2 regions of the Micromonospora sp. NPDC047730 genome follow, and region 2 is predicted to be linked to the other one. Evidence: riboswitches for the same ligand, from Rfam matches in the RefSeq annotation. Region 2 holds a riboswitch; the other holds the start of a gene.

Region 1 (3,384 bases), on a different contig from region 2:
TCCGCGGGCCAGTCCCACCAGGCCACCGCCAGCAGCCGGGCGACGTCCTGGTCGTTGTAACGGGTGCGGATGAGGCGGGCCGGGTTACCGCCGACGATGCCGTAATCGGGTACGTCGCTGGTGACCACGGCGCCCGCGCCGACGATCGCGCCGTGTCCGATCCGTACGCCGGGCATGACCGTCGCGCCGTAACCGAACCAGACATCGTTGCCGACGACGGTGTCCCCTCGGCTCGGCAACCCGGTGAGCAGGTCGAAGTGTTCTGACCACGAGCCGCCCACGGTAGGGAAGGGGAAGGTCGAGGGGCCGTCCATCCGGTGGTTGGCACCGTTCATGATGAACCGGACTCCCGTGCCCAGCGCGCAGAACTTGCCGATGATCAGCTTCTCCGGCCCGTAGTGGTAGAGCACGTTGCGCGTCTCGAACGCGGTCGCATCATCCGGGTCGTCGTAGTAGGAGTACTCCCCGACCTCGATCAGCGGGGACCTCACCAGCGGCCGGAGCAGCACCACCCGCGGCTGCTCAGGCATCGGATGGAGGACCGTCGGGTCGGCAGGCACAGGCACGGGAAGCGACTCCCATCGGTTACGGGTCCGTGTCCGCTCCATGATCGCGGCACCACGCCGTCCCAGGACATCATTTACGCCGCGGCGTCCCCGAAGAAGAACACTCCAACTCGGCGTGCACCGATGCCTCTCGATGCATACGGCGCGGCTCGGCGCATCCGCCAAAACTCGACCGGCACCCCCAACCCCGCCGGACGCACCACCGTCACCGGCCCCGACGCCGACGCCGACGCAACCACACACCCACCGCACCCACCGCCACGAACAGCACCACCGAACACCACAGCACCTTCAACACCCGGCAACCCTCCCACGGCCACGTAGTGTGCAAACGTGCGCCTGGCCACCTTCAACCTGCTGCACGGCCGGTCCCTCACCGACGGCCTCGTCGACCCCGACCGGCTCACCGCCGCCGTCACCGCCCTCGACGCCGACGTCCTCGCCCTTCAGGAAGTCGACCGCGACCAGAGCCGCAGCGGCAAACTCGACCTCACCGCCATCGCCGCCCGCGCCCTCGGCGCCGACGAACACCGCTTCGCCGCCGCCGTCGTCGGCACCCCCGGCGAACAGTTCCGCCCCCTGCGCCACGACGACGACGGACACGGCGAACCCTGCTACGGCGTCGGCCTCGTCACCCGCCACCGCGTCCGCAGCTGGCAGGTCACCCGCCTGCGCCCCGCCCCCGTACGCTCACCCGTCTACGTCCCCGGGCCCGGCGGCGGCCTCACCCTCCTGCACGACGAACCCCGCGTCGTCCTCGCCGCCGTCCTCGACACCCCACACGGCCACCTCACCGTCGCCGCCACCCACCTGTCCTTCGTCCCCGGCTGGAACGCCCACCAACTCCGCCAGACCGTCCGCGCCCTACGCACCCTGCCCGCGCCCCGCATCCTCCTCGGCGACCTGAACCTCCCCGCCGGCCCCGCCCGACTCCTCACCGGCTGGCGCCCCCTGGGCCGCCGCCCCACCTACCCCGCCGGGCAACCCCGCGTGCAACTCGACCACATCCTCGCCGACCGCCACGGCATCGACCGGCTCCCGCCCGTCACCGCCGTACACACCCCCCTGTCCGCCATCTCCGACCACCGCCCCCTCCTGGTCGACCTCGGCTGACCACCTGTGGCAAGCTGAACCCGACGCGACTGGCGGCCAGGGGATGGCAACAACCATCGGGGAGCTCCACGAGCAGAGGTCGACCGCCTGGGCCTCCGCTGGCAGAGGAGCACCATGCCCACCGCCCGACTCCTGCCCGGCGCCCCCGTCGCCGAGCGCATCCTCACCGACGTCGCCGCCGGCGTGACCGCCCTACGCGCCGCCGGCATCACCCCCAGCCTCGCCACCATCCTCGTCGGCGACGACGACGCCAGCGCCGGCTACATCCGCATCAAACAGCGCCAGGCCGCCGAACTCGGCTTCGACTCACCCCACATCCACCTGCCCGCCACCGTCACCCAGGCCGACCTGCACCGCGCCATCGCCGACTTCAACACCGCACCCGACGTCCACGGCCTGCTCATCCAACACCCCATCCCCAGCCACCTCGACTACGACCGGGCCCTGCAGACCATGGACCCCGACCTCGACGTCGACGGCATGCACCCGCTCAACATGGGACGACTCGCCCTCGGCCTGCCCGGCCCGCTGCCCTGCACCCCCGCCGGCATCGAAGCCCTGCTCGCCTTCCACGACATCCCCGTCGCCGGCCGCGACGTCGTCATCCTCGGCCGCGGCGCCACCCTCGGCCGCCCCCTCGCCCTGCTGCTCACCCAGAAACGCCCCACCGCCAACGCCGCCGTCACCGTCGTCCACACCGGCGTCCCCGACTGGGCCACCCACACCCGCCGCGCCGACATCCTCATCGCCGCCGCCGGCGTCCCCGGCATCATCCAGCCCGAACACGTCCGCCCCGGCGCCACCGTCATCGGCGGCGGCGTCCGCTACGAAGGACGCCGCCTGCTGCCCGACGTCGACGAGACCTGCGCCGACGTCGCCGGCGCCATCACCCCCCGCGTCGGGGGAGTAGGCCCCACCACCGTCGCGATGCTCTTCCGTAACGCCCTCGACGCCGCCCGCCGCGCCACCGGCCAGGCCTGATGCCGTCCGGCCCGGCGACGAACGCCCTCGACGCCGGCCACCTCTGACATCGTCCGGCCCGGCGACGAACGCCCTCGACGCCGGGCCGGACACGACGGACCCCGGGTGGACCGGCCGCCGTAACCCCGGCCACCCGACCACCTCGGGCCGCACCCGGCACCGGCAGCCCGGTTCCCGGATCAGAACGCCGGGGGAGCGAAACGCTCGTCCCGCTCCACGCGGGCCGCGAACACCAGCTCGATGACCCCGCCGAGACCGGCGACCGCCCGCACGTGCCGGACGGTCACGCCCCCTCCCGCGCCGACGGAAGGACGAACCCGGCGAGGACCGCCGCACCCACGCAGGCAAGGGCATTCACCCACACCGCGACCCCGACCCCCTGCAGCACCACACCCGACGCACCGGCGGCGACCGCCGTCACCACCGACGACATCACCGGCACACCAAGAGTGATCCCGACCTGCTGACTCATCGTCGCCAGCCCGGTCGCCAAACCCTGCTCCTCGGGCGGCACCCCCGAGGTGGCCGTAACCATGAAACCGACGATCGCCACCAGATTCGCCACCCCACCGACGAACGTCGCCGCCAGCAACACCACCAGCCACACCCGATCGGCACCCAGGAACGCCAACGGCAACGTCGCCGCGGCCTGCACCGCGAACCCCACGACGATGGCCCGCTTGCCGCCGATCCGGGCGAGCAACCGAGGCGCCACCATTCCCCC
Region 2 (3,384 bases):
CAAGCTCCTGCCCGACCTGGAGGACGACATCCTCGAGTCGTACGAGGAGCACCACGTCGCCGACGTGCTCTGCGCCGAACTGTTCGCCATGGACGCCGACGATGAGCGCTTCAACGCCAAGACCACGGTGCTGATCGAGAGTGTCCTGCACCACGTCGAGGAGGAGGAGCAGGAGTGGTTCCCGAAGGTGCGCGAGGCGCTCGGCCGTAAGCAGCTCCAGGAGATCGGCGAGCGGATGATCGAGCTGCGCGCGGACGCGCCGCGCAAGCCGACCGACCCGAAGGCGATCAAGAAGTCGCTCGACGCCGTGACGGCCTGAGCCGACCGCCTCCGACGGGCCCCGGTGCGCCGGGGTCCGTCGTCACGCCGGGGCCGCGGGCAGGATCCGCCGCAGCGCCGGCGGTACGGCCCGGGACCGCCACTCCCTCGGGTAGCCCACCGACACCTCCTCGAACCGCACCCCGTCGTGCCAGGTGGTGCGGGGGATGTGCAGGTGGCCGTAGACCACCGCGGCGGCGTCGAAGCGCAGGTGCCAGTCGGCGGTGGCCTCGGTGCCGCACCACTGGGCGAAGATCGGATAGCGCAGGATCCGGGTCGGCTCGCGCAGCAGCGGCCAGTGGTTGACCAGCACGGTCGGCAGCCCCGGCTCCCGCGCGGCGAGCCGGCGGGCGGTCTCGGCGACCCGGGCGGCGGACCACGCCGACCGGCTCGGGTACGGGTCGGGGTGCAGCAGGAACTCGTCGGTGCAGACGATCCCCGTCCGGTACGCCTCGGCCAGCGCCGCCTCCGGGGTGTCGAACCCCTCCGGGCGCCAGCTGTGGTCGTAGAGCAGGAACAGCGGCGCCACCAGCACCGGCCCGCCCGACCCCCGCCACACCGGATACGGATCCTCGGGGGTCAGCACGCCGAGGCGCCGGCACAGGTCGACGAGGTGCTGGTAGCGGGCGACCCCGCGCAGCGCCACCGGGTCGGCCGGCGGGGTCCACAGCTCGTGGTTGCCCGGCGCCCAGACCACCCGCGCGAAGCGGTCGCCGAGCAGCCCGAGGGCCCACTCGACGTCGGCCACGGTGTCGCCGACGTCCCCGGCGACGATCAGCCAGTCGTCCGGCGACCCCGGGCGCAGCCCCTCCACCACCGCCCGGTTGCCCGGGTGCCCCACGTGCAGGTCGCTGATGGCGAGCAGGCTGCCGCCCCCGCCGTCCTCCCCCGCCATGACCGCGATCCTATGCGCCGCCGGTGACGACCGCGAACCGCGCGGGCCGCGCGCCGATCGATGCACCACACCGCGGGTGCGGCGGTCCCCAGGTGGGCCGGGGCGCGCCCGGCCGACCCGGTAGGATCGGCGGTGGGCCGTGACTGGCGCGTGGGGATGGAGAACCATCGGGAAGCGGTCCCGTCATGAGGACGCATGCCGAGCGCCTGGGCCTTCCGCACGTCACTGGAGGTCGCATGTCGCCGAACGCCGAATCCACCGCCTTCCGCAGCGCCCTCGAGGTGATCCGCGCCGTCGAGCCGCGGGTGGCCGACGCCATCGGCGCCGAGCTCGCCGACCAGCGCGAGTCGCTCAAGCTCATCGCCAGCGAGAACTACGCCTCCCCGGCCACCCTGCTGGCCATGGGCAACTGGTTCAGCGACAAGTACGCCGAGGGCACCGTCGGCCGCCGCTTCTACGCCGGCTGCCAGAACGTGGACACCGTCGAGGCGCTCGCCGCCGAGCACGCCCGGGAGCTGTTCGGCGCCGCCCACGCGTACGTGCAGCCGCACTCCGGCATCGACGCCAACCTGGTCGCGTTCTGGGCGATCCTGGCCGACCGGGTGGAGTCCCCGGCGCTGAAGAAGGCCCAGGTGCGGCAGGTCAACGACCTCACCGAGGCCGACTGGTTCGCGCTGCGCCGGGAGTTGGGCAACCAGCGGATGCTCGGCATGTCCCTGGACGCCGGCGGCCACCTCACCCACGGTTTCCGCCCGAACATCTCCGGCAAGATGTTCGACCAGCGCAGCTACGGCACCGACCCGGCCACCGGGCTGGTCGACTACGACAGGGTCGCCGAGGCGGCCCGCGAGTTCAAGCCGCTGATCCTGGTCGCCGGCTACTCGGCGTACCCCCGGAAGGTCAACTTCCGGATCATGCGGGAGATCGCCGACTCGGTCGGCGCCACCTTCATGGTCGACATGGCGCACTTCGCCGGCCTGGTCGCCGGCAAGGTCTTCACCGGCGACTTCGACCCGGTGCCGCACGCGCACATCGTCACCACCACCACGCACAAGTCGCTGCGCGGCCCGCGCGGCGGCATGGTGCTCTGCCAGCCCGAGCTGGCCGACCAGGTCGACCGGGGCTGCCCGATGGTGCTCGGCGGCCCGCTGCCGCACGTGATGGCCGCCAAGGCCGTCGCCCTGGCCGAGGCCCGCCGCCCCGACTTCGCCGACTACGCCCAGCGGATCGTCGCCAACGCGCAGGCCCTCGCCGAGGGGCTGCTGCGCCGGGGCGGCAAGCTGGTCACCGGCGGCACCGACAACCACCTGGTGCTCATCGACGTCACCGGCTACGGGCTGACCGGCCGGCAGGCCGAGCAGGCGCTGCTCGACTCGGGCATCGTCACCAACCGCAACTCGGTCCCGCAGGACCCGAACGGCGCCTGGTACACCTCCGGCATCCGCATCGGCACCCCGGCGCTGACCACCCGCGGGCTGGGCCCGGCACAGATGGACGAGACGGCGGAGCTGATCCACACCGTGCTCAGCCAGACCAAGCCGGGTGCGAACCCGGACGGCACCCCGTCGAAGGCCAAGTACGTCCTCGACCCGGCCGTCGCCGACCGGGTCGGCAAGCAGGCCAGCGACCTGCTCACGGGCTTCCCGCTCTACCCGGCCGTCGACCTCGGCTGACCCGGGCACCCGCCCCGACGCCCCCGCCCGGCCCCGCCGCGCGGGGGCGTCCCCGTCCCGCCCTCGTCCCCGGCCGGCGGGCGGTGCGGGTGGGAGCGTCAGGGGCGGTGGGCGCGGTGGCGGCGGGCGCGGAGGCGGTGCAGGACGTCGGTGCCGCCCCGGCCGAAGTGGTCGTGCAGCGCGCGGTAGTCCGCGTACAACTCGTCGTAGGCGGCCGCCCGGGCCGGGTCGGGGTGCCAGGTCTCGCGGCGGGCGGCGCCCATCGCCGCCGAGGCGGCCGGCACGTCCGGGTACGCCCCGGCGGCGACCGCCGCGTGGATCGCCGCGCCCAGCGCCGCCGGGTGCGCGGAGTCGACCACGTGCAGCGGCCGGCCGATGACGTCGGCGTAGATCCGCAGCAGCAGCCGGTTGCGGGTCAGCCCGCCGGCCACGGTCAGCTCGTCGACGGCCACGCCGGCGGCGGTGAACGCGTCGACCACCGTCCGGGCGCCGAACGCG

The links. A riboswitch is a leader RNA that binds a small molecule or an ion and turns the genes downstream of it on or off. The one in region 2 is predicted to bind ZMP and ZTP.
Region 1: linked by a shared signal. The riboswitch ahead of ACGF5G_RS12195 (bifunctional 5,10-methylenetetrahydrofolate dehydrogenase/5,10-methenyltetrahydrofolate cyclohydrolase) and the one ahead of ACGF5G_RS23660 (glycine hydroxymethyltransferase) in region 2 are both predicted to bind ZMP and ZTP.

Annotation. Positions count from the first base shown of each region.
Region 1 is NZ_JBIDCU010000004.1:50,776-54,159, forward strand. It holds gene ACGF5G_RS12185 (CatB-related O-acetyltransferase) at 1-566, opposite strand, end outside; gene ACGF5G_RS12190 (endonuclease/exonuclease/phosphatase family protein) at 900-1,679, shown strand; ZMP/ZTP riboswitch at 1,695-1,779, shown strand; gene ACGF5G_RS12195 (bifunctional 5,10-methylenetetrahydrofolate dehydrogenase/5,10-methenyltetrahydrofolate cyclohydrolase) at 1,794-2,660, shown strand; gene ACGF5G_RS12200 (MFS transporter) at 2,944-3,384, opposite strand, start outside.
Region 2 is NZ_JBIDCU010000011.1:67,748-71,131, forward strand. It holds gene ACGF5G_RS23650 (hemerythrin domain-containing protein) at 1-319, shown strand, start outside; gene ACGF5G_RS23655 (metallophosphoesterase family protein) at 362-1,213, opposite strand; ZMP/ZTP riboswitch at 1,343-1,432, shown strand; gene ACGF5G_RS23660 (glycine hydroxymethyltransferase) at 1,450-2,886, shown strand; gene araB (ribulokinase) at 2,985-3,384, opposite strand, start outside.